Regions from separate parts of the Paraburkholderia sp. JHI869 genome, predicted to be linked through region 1. Evidence: predicted binding sites of a transcription regulator. Region 1 holds the regulator's gene; the other holds the start of a gene.
The links. Region 1 encodes FliA, which starts transcription of late flagellar genes. Its sites were predicted from a motif close to CTAAAGTTTNNNNNNNNNNNGCCGNTA; they were not measured.

Region 1 (4,412 bases):
CGCGGTGCGCGACGGCGCGGACCTCCAGCTCGCGCTCACCGAACTCAAGAACAAGCACATCGTGCTGATCGACACGATCGGCATGAGCCAGCGCGATCGCGCCGTGGCCGACCAGATCGCCATGCTGTGCGGCGCGGGCCGCCCGGTGCGGCGCCTTCTGCTGCTCTCGGCGACCAACCACGGCGACACGCTCAACGAAGTCGTGCAGGCCTACCAGAGCGAAAACGCACCGCTCACGGGCTGCATCCTCACCAAGCTCGACGAGGCGACCAACCTCGGCAGCGCGCTCGACACCGTGCTGCGCTACAAGCTGCCGGTGCATTACGTCTCGACGGGCCAGAAGGTCCCAGAGAACCTCTATGTGGCGACGCGCCGCTTCCTGATCCGCAGCGCTTTCTGCATTCCGCGAGAGAGCTCGCCGTTCGTGCCGCACGAAGACGATATCCCGGCGCTGCTGTCGGCTCTCTCGACGCGTTCGAATTCGCAGGCTCCCGAGGTCAGGTTTGGATAAGTTCGTAATCGATCAGGCAGAAGGGCTGCGCCGGCTTCTCGCGCGCGAAGGCTCGCGAGTGGTCGCGGTGACGGGCGGTGCGGGTTCGCCCGGACGCACGACCACCGTGGTCAATCTCGCGGCTGCGCTCACTGCGCAGGGCAAGGACGTACTCGTCATCGACGAGTGTCTGGGACCCCGCTCGGTCTGTTCGCTGATAGGCGGAGTACGCGGCGCCGGCAACTTCGCCGCCGTGATGCGCGGCGAGCGCACACTCGACGAAGCCGTGGGGCGTCACGCGCTCGGCTTCGGCGTGCTGGCCGCCTCGCGCGACAACCGCGCGCAGTACACGAGCGCGCAACTGCACAAGGTCATTTCGGGCCCCGCCGACATCGTATTGATCGACGCGCAGCTCGATGCCGAAGGCGCGCTGTCGCCGCTCGCCATGCACGCGCACGACGTGCTGATCGTGATGCGCATCGGTGCGCAGTCGATCACGGACGCCTATGCGTGCATGAAACGGCTGCACTTCGCGCATGCGATCGCGCAGTTTCGCGTGCTCGCGAATCATGTGGCGAACGCAAGCGACGCGCAGACCGCGATCGAGAATCTCGCGGGGGTGGCGAGCCGCTACCTGAGCGTGTCGCTCGACAGCGCCGGAAGCGTCGCTGCCGATCAACACATGGCGCAGGCACTCAAGCTCGCGCGCTGCATCGTCGATGCGTTTCCGTCGACATCCGCCGCGCGCGACTTCCGGCACGTGGCAGCCGAACTGCCGCACTGGCCCATGCGGCCCGCGGTCTCGGCGTGCTCGCCGGCCACCGCGCGCGCGAGCGGCTCGCTCGTCGCGACGCACGAAGAACATGAAGCGGCGGGCGACGCACCCGCCGACGACCTGGACGGCGCGCCGCAAGCCGGCGTCCAGCTACACGCTGCGCATGCAACGCATGGAACGCACGCAACGCAAGGAACAAACGCCGCACACAGCACGCTCGCCGCGAACGCCGATTCGTTCGTAGCGGCCGTGACGGGTGTGCATCCCGCACCCAATGCAACATCCGCGTCCGCACCGGCCCACGTGGGCTGGCGGACCGATACGCCCGCGCAGCGGACGTCGCCGCAGCACGTCTGACGTGCGCACGACGACGCCAATCAGGGACATGAGAAGTGGAGAGCACGATGTCGATGTATAACGCTCAAGGAAAAATTTCGCAGGCCGACGTGCTTGCGAAGTACGCGCCGCTCGTGAGACGGCTCGGCTTGCAGCTCGTGGCGAAAATGCCGGCGAGCGTGGACCTCGACGACCTGATCCAGGCCGGCATGATCGGCCTGCTCGATGCGGCCAATCGCTACAAGGAAGATCAGGGCGCGCAATTCGAGACCTATGCGAGCCAGCGCATTCGCGGCGCGATGCTCGACGAGCTGCGCAGCAACGACTGGCTGCCGCGCAGCCTGCGCCGCACCTCGCGCGAAGTGGAAAGCGCGGTGCACAAAGTGGAGCAGCGGCTCGGGCGCTCGGCGAGCGAGGCGGAGATCGCCGAGCATCTGAGCATGCCGCTCGACGAGTACCAGAGCATGCTGCAGGACCTGCACGGCAGCCAGCTCATTTACTACGAAGACTTCGACCGCTCCGCCGAGGACGAACCGTTCCTCGACCGCTACTGCGTCGATCATTCGGACCCGCTGTCGGCGCTGCTCGACGACAGCCTGCGCGGCGCGCTCGTCGAGGCGATCGAGCGGCTGCCCGAGCGCGAGAAGCTGCTCATGTCGCTCTATTACGAGCGCGGCATGAACCTGCGCGAAATCGGCGCGGTGATGGAAGTGAGCGAGTCGCGCGTGTGCCAGCTGCACAGCCAGGCAGTGGCGCGTTTGCGCACGCGCCTGCGCGAGATGTCGTGGGCCGGCCAGGAGAATTGAGGCGGTAGACGGGTCCGCGCGGCGGTTGTGAGCGCGGGCCGGGTGAGGCGAGGGTGAAAAAGCCGGGGTGCGGGAGCACTCCGGCTTTTTTGTTGGCCGACTGGATTGCACAAACAAAAAAGCCGAAGCATCACCGCTTCGGCTTTTTGTCTTTGGCGAGCTGGGTGCTTACAGCCCGAACGCCGGCAGCCGCCCATCGGGACCGTACAGCATCGCGCCGCCGCCCGTTTCGCCGCGCAGGATCGAGAGCGCGCGGCGGTTATGCTCCATGCGCGTGCGGATCATCATGCCGATCGTGAGATTCCTGCGGCGCGCGCGTTCGGTCGAACCTTTGAGCAGCGCCCACTGGCTCGCAAGGCGCGTGTCGCCGTCGCAGGCCATTTCGATGCCTTTACGGCCGCTGGGGAGACCGAGGCCTGCCAGTTGCGCGTCGCGCGCCTTTTCGAGCCCAGCCAGACGCTGCGTGAGCGTGGTCTTCTGCTCGACGATCTGCGGCAGCGCCTCCATGCCGTCGGCCGACACGAGCGCCTTCTCTTCATAGGCGAGCAGCGACGCGAACGCCTCAACCGTGGCGTGTTCGTCGATCAGTGTGGCCAACAGGGCATCTTTCATTGCTAGGCACCAAAAAAAGCGAGGTTTGCGCGGCGCTCGTTGGTCGAGTGTCAGTTGCCTGACGTCGGCTTCATGAGGTCGCGGGCGGTCTGGATCACGCCGTCGGCAATCTTGCCGGAGTCGATCTGCAACGTGCCGTTGCGGATCGCGTCCTTGATCGACTGGACGTGCGCCGTGTCGATGTCGGCCGAGCCGCTCGCGGCGAGCGAGCGCATCGTCGACGAAAGCGACGAGAGGCTCACGTTCGCGCCGCCTTGGGCGGCACCGGCCGTGCCTGCCGCGCCAGTGGTGGCTGCGGTGTCGGTACCGGCGGCGCTTACGCCGGTCGAATCAGCTTGCGAGCGCGCGAGGCCATCCTGCAGCGTGCGCGGATCATTGCGGGTGGAGGAGTCAACTTTCACGATGGGCTTTCCTGATCGATTTGACCTTGATAACGGCATAGGTCGGGCCGAACTTTAGCGCGAAAATCCCACCGTTACATGCTGTTACGTGTGCTGGCGCACAAAGCCGGAAACGGCCGGATCGGGCCGCCGGGCGGGGCTGAAGCCACCGCGTTCCGGCCCTTACCAGCGCTTACCGGCCCTATATTTGCACCTGCACGGTTCCGGCGTCCTTGACCACGCCCGAGATGATCTGGCCGCCGCTCGTGCGCACGCGCACCTGCTGGCCGGGCTCGGCGTTGTTGAGCGCGCTGCCTTCGGCGGAGATCGTGAAGTTGCTGCCCACGGCGATCACTTTCACCGTCTGGCCGATGACCACCGAAGCCGCGCTGCGCAGCATGTCGGTGCGCAGCGGCAGTCCCGCGGCAATGCGCGCGAGCGCGACAGCGCCCGTCGCCTGGTTGGGATCGGTGATGATGGTCTGCGGCAGGCTCGCGAGGTCGCCCGCGCGCGGCATGAAGTCGGCGGCCGAAAGGGCTTCGCCCGCGCCGATCTGGCGCGAGGCCACGTAGTAGTTCACCTCGACGGCCACGCGTGCGCTCACATAGAGCGTCCACGGCTTCGCACCGATGCAGCGCACGCCCACGGTCGTGTGGCCATACGTGCGTGCGCCCGGCGGCATGAACGGCTCGAGCGAGGTGCACGCGGCGAGGCCGCGCGGAAACACCGGCGCGACCGTGATGTTCACGTGGCCCGGCAAGCCCGCCGACTGCTGCTGCAGGAAGTTGAGCGCGACGGCGCGGATCGATTCGCCGTCCTGCTGGCCCGGCGGCGTGGTCTGCACGTTCGTGGCGACGGCGCTGGTATTGGGAGCGGGCGGTGCGCTGGTGCTTGCGTTGGCAACGTTCGCAGCCGGCTTCGCGTTGGCGACCGCCGCCGCACCGGCGTCCACGACCACAGGGGCGACGCGGTTCGCGGCGCTCGACAGGTTCACGCGCTGAAGCGCGCCCGCG
Region 2 (4,412 bases), on a different contig from region 1:
CCTTCAGCGTTCATCGTTCACCCAGCTTTTCACGACGGTTGCGACGATCTTCGGATCCTGGCGCGCGATGTTGCGCGCGTATTCCAGGTTGCGTTCGAACTTGTTCTTCTCGCTTTCGAAGGCGAGCAGGGCGGCTTCGCTGTCCGCGCCTTCTTCGACTGCGCCTCCCGTGCCGGGGATGCGCACCGCTTCGGGGATGCCGTCGAGCATCAGCGGCTCGCCATCGGCCATGCCGGGCAGCGAGGGCGCAACCGGCTCGGGCGGCGGGAACGCGCGGCGCAGCGCCGGCTTCACCATCACGAAATAGAGGAACAGAGCCACTGCGCCAATGCCGAGCCACGTCGCAATCTGCTTGGCAAGGGCGAGGATGTCGGGTTGACGCCACCACGGCAGGTTCGCGTTCGGGTCGACTTCGGTCTGGAACGCGGCGTTCACCACGTTCACCGAGTCGCCGCGCTTGGCGTCGTAGCCCATGGCGTCCTTCACGAGCTGTTCGACCTGCGCGAGCTTCTGCGCGTCGAGCGGCTGCATGGTGGCGTGGCCCTTGGCGTCGACCTTCTGCTGATAGTTCACGATCACGGCCACCGACAGGCGCTTCACGTCGCCGGGCGCCTGTTGATAGTGGCGCACGGTCTTGTCGAGCTCGTAGTTCGTGGTGGTGTCGTGATGATCGGAGACCGGCACCGGTGCCGACGCGCCGTTCGCACCCGCCGGCGCGCTGATGGGCGCCGAGGCCGGCTGCGGCGGCTGGTTCGTGAGCGCGCCGGGCACGCCGCCCGCGCCGCTTTGCTGCATCTCCGTGGAGACGTTCTGCTGCTGGCTGCGGATCGCGGCGGCCTGCGGGTTGCCGTTCGGACCGTAGGCTTCGGAGGTCTGCTCGAGCTTCGAGAAGTCGAGGTCGGCGCTCACCTGCGAGCGCGCGTTGCCGGCGCCGAAGAGCGGGGCGAGGATCGCGTCGATGCGCGACTGGGTGTCGTGCTCGACCTGGCGCACGTACTTGAGCTGCGAGGCGTCGAGGCCCACGCCCGTGGCGCTCTGGGTGAGGAGGTTGCCGTCCTGGTCGACCACCGTCACGTTGCGCACCGGCAGGTCCGGCACGGCCGAAGCCACCATGTGCGTGATCGCGGCGACCTGGCCGTCGTCGAGAATGCGGCCCGGATACAGATTCACGAGCACCGAGGCGGAGGGCGCTTCGCGCTCGCGCACGAACACCGAAGGCTTCGGAATGGCCAGATGCACGCGTGCCGACTTCACGCTCGCGATCGACTGAATCGTTTGCTCGAGCTCGCCTTCGAGCGCGCGCTGGTAGTTCACCTGCTCGGCGAACTGGCTGATGCCGAACTTCTGGTTGTCCATCAGCTCGAAGCCGACCGAACCGTTCTTGGGCAGGCCCTGGGAGGCGAGGCGCAGGCGCATTTCGTTGACCTGCTCGGCCGGCACGAGAATGGCGCCGCCGGCGTCCGAGAACTTGTAGGGAACGTTTGCGGCCTGAAGCGCAGTAATAATGGCACCGCCGTCGCGGTCCGACAGGTTGCTGTACAGCACCTTGTAGTCGGGCGCGCGCGACCACAGCACGAGACCGGCGACTACGGCCACGAGCACCGCCACGGCAAAAATGAGCGGCGCGCGCGGGTTGCCGCGCACGTTGCGCAGCGACGAGAGCGAGCCGAGGCGTTGCGCAAAGCCGCCGCCGAGGTCTTCCGCGCCGCCCAGGCCTGCGCCCGCGCCGGCGCCGGGCGCGGCGCCCGCGCCTGGGGTGGCGAGGCCCATGCGGGCGTCAGGGTTGATCAAAGAATTGGCAGTCGAATCCATGCGACGGGTATCTCCGGAGGCTTCCAGGTCTCGCCTTGCATGGCGGAGACTTTCACGAGACGCATTATCCGGGGCCGCTGGCAAGCCGATTGCGCGAATAGAGCCGGGTTTTCCCCCTAGTTTCGGGGCTGCCGAATCGGACCCGCTGCTATGCTCTCCCCCAGATTCGGCGTCCTGTCAAAACGCCGTGCCGGCCGGGCCCGCGGGATTGCCGCGGAATCGCTGAAATTCCGGTCCTGGGGCGCGTCCCCGGAACACCCCGCATGTCCCCTTTTCGTGGAGCAAACATGACCGTGCCAGTATCCCCGCTCACGTCCGCCTTGGCCCAAATGCAGTCCATGGCGACACAGGCGGCCGGGGGCCCCACCGCAGCCGACGAAAAATCGGGCGCGGCCACGGCCGGCGGGTTCGCGGCGGCGCTCAAGTCGTCGCTCGACCAGATCAGCGACGCCCAGCAAAAGGCCGTTGGCGAGTCGCAGGCGTTCGAGCTGGGCGCGAACAACGTGTCGCTCAACGACGTGATGGTCGACATGCAGAAAGCCAACATCGGCTTCCAGTTCGGATTGCAGGTGCGCAACAAGCTGGTGGCCGCCTACACCGACATCATGCAGATTCAGGTCTGAGAGCCTTGGCTTCGTCAGCGCGCTAAAGCTTCCTCCCCTACGTTCCGATAACACGGCTAGAAGAGTCCGTCGCCTGCGCCTCGCGCCGCGCGCCGGACGACCGCATTCAAGCCAAACGTATCAAGGAGAAGCGCCGATGTTTTCCCCTGCCCAATCTGGAGCTAACGCCTATGCACGCGTGGGCGTCGAAACAGGGGTCATGGGTGCGAGCCCGCACAAGCTGATCGTGCTCCTGTACCAGGGGGCACGCCAAGCCATCGCGCAGGCACGTATGCATATGCAGGTCGGCAACGTCGGCCCGCGTTGCGAGGCGATCGCCAAGGCGATCCGGATTGTTGAGAGCGGACTTCAGCTCGCGTTGAATGTGGAGGCGGGCGGCGAGATCGCTCAACGCCTCAACACGCTGTACAGCTACATGACGCAGCGCCTGCTGGAAGCCAATATTAAACAGAGCGAGACCATGCTGGTCGAGGTCGATGGACTGCTGGCTACGCTCGAAGAAGCCTGGTTGGGGATAGCGCCGGAAGTGGCGAGGATGGCCGAACAGTCATCCGCGTCAGGCCCCGGCTCGTTGACGAGATGAGTTCAAAAGCAGACTACTTCGCCCGCTACGAAGCGATAGCGGCCGTGTCGGGGCAGATGCTCCATGCGGCGCGCGATTCGCACTGGAACGATCTGATCGGCTTGCAAGAGGAGTACCGGATCCTCGTCGATGCCTTGAAGGACGTCGAAGGCGTCATACGGCTCACGGTTGCCGAACGCACGCGCAAATACGAGCTGATCCGCCAGATCCTCGCCGACGACGCCGCCATTCGGGATCTCGCAAGCCCTTGCATGGCGCGGCTTTCGGCGCTCTTTTACGGCACCGTGCAGCCCGCGCGGGTCTTGCAGGAAATCTACGGAGCCCGCTAGCGCGGCGCGTGGCGTCTCGCGTGGCAACGGCGCGCAGCGCCCCATGAACCGGCAGGTCGGCGCTATGCGCAGATCCGGAACACCATGAACGGAATCGACACCGGAGCCGCCGCGCTCCTCGCGAGCCGCATCGCGGCGCTCACGCCGGTCGGCCCGCAGGGCGCCTCGGGCGCAGCGCAGACGAGCGTTTCCGCGCTCGCGACGGGCACGGCCGCCCTCGCCGACACCGCTGCCAACACCACCACGACGCAGGACTCCACGCAGACCGTGCTTTCGGCGGTTGCGCTGGCGCTCGACGCCATCATCCGCTCGGGCGGCGAAGCGACGCCCGCCGTGGTGGGCCGCGCGCCGCTCTGGGCCAATCCCGCGGCCGACGCGGCGCCCGGCGGCGCGAGCACCTTGCCGCTGCCGGGACTCGCCGGCGAGCAGCCACAGGCCGCGCAAGCCGCGTTGCTCGCGGACGTGGCGCTCGCAGCCCAGGGTCTTGCAGGCGAGGCGCTGGCCGCAGCGGCCGACGCCGGAACCGGCGCCAGCGCGAGCGCGCAAACAGCGTCATCGCAAGACCCGCAAGCCGGGCAAGCGACTCTAACCGCACAAACCGCACAGACTTCCGCCGCCGCACAGGCCGGCCCGGTCGCTGCGCTCGCCGCGTCGCTCGCGCAGACGGTGAGCACGAGCGGACTCTTCTACGAAGCTCACCTCGCGCAATGGCTGCGCGGCCAGCTCTCGCCCGCCGAACTCGCCGACGAGCCGCAGAACCGCCTGCTCGGCGCCCACGCCCAACTGCCGCTCGACTGGAGCCTCGACGCAGACGACATCGACGACGTGCAGTGGACCGAAACGTTCTCCGCCTCGCCGGGCGGCGCGCGCGGTGAGGCGGGCAATGCAACGAACGCCGCGAACGCGGTCAATGCCGCGCTGGCGCGGGCGTTCCCGGCGCTGGCGGACCTGCACGGCGAAGCGGCCACGGCCCAGGCCCACGTGCGCACGGCGCTCGGCGACACCCTGCTGCCCGCCATGCACGAGGCCGCCGCACAGGCCGCCGGCCCGTCGGTTCATCCTGCG

Region 2: fliS (flagellar export chaperone FliS) is a predicted target of FliA. The motif match lies at 2,459-2,485, and genes of this name have one in related genera.

Annotation. Positions count from the first base shown of each region.
Region 1 covers NZ_JAYMSC010000055.1:17,931-22,342, reverse strand. The annotation lists gene flhF (flagellar biosynthesis protein FlhF) at 1-511, shown strand, start outside; partial or broken gene VSR72_RS42280 (MinD/ParA family protein) at 504-1,286, shown strand; gene VSR72_RS42275 (RNA polymerase sigma factor FliA) at 1,676-2,407, shown strand; gene VSR72_RS42270 (flagellar protein FlgN) at 2,576-3,019, opposite strand; gene flgM (flagellar biosynthesis anti-sigma factor FlgM) at 3,070-3,420, opposite strand; gene flgA (flagellar basal body P-ring formation chaperone FlgA) at 3,602-4,412, opposite strand, start outside.
Region 2 covers NZ_JAYMSC010000038.1:1,058-5,469, forward strand. The annotation lists gene fliG (flagellar motor switch protein FliG) at 1-14, opposite strand, end outside; gene fliF (flagellar basal-body MS-ring/collar protein FliF) at 4-1,812, opposite strand; gene fliE (flagellar hook-basal body complex protein FliE) at 2,100-2,435, shown strand; gene fliS (flagellar export chaperone FliS) at 2,572-3,018, shown strand; gene VSR72_RS37685 (flagellar protein FliT) at 3,015-3,347, shown strand; gene VSR72_RS37690 (flagellar hook-length control protein FliK) at 3,432-4,412, shown strand, end outside.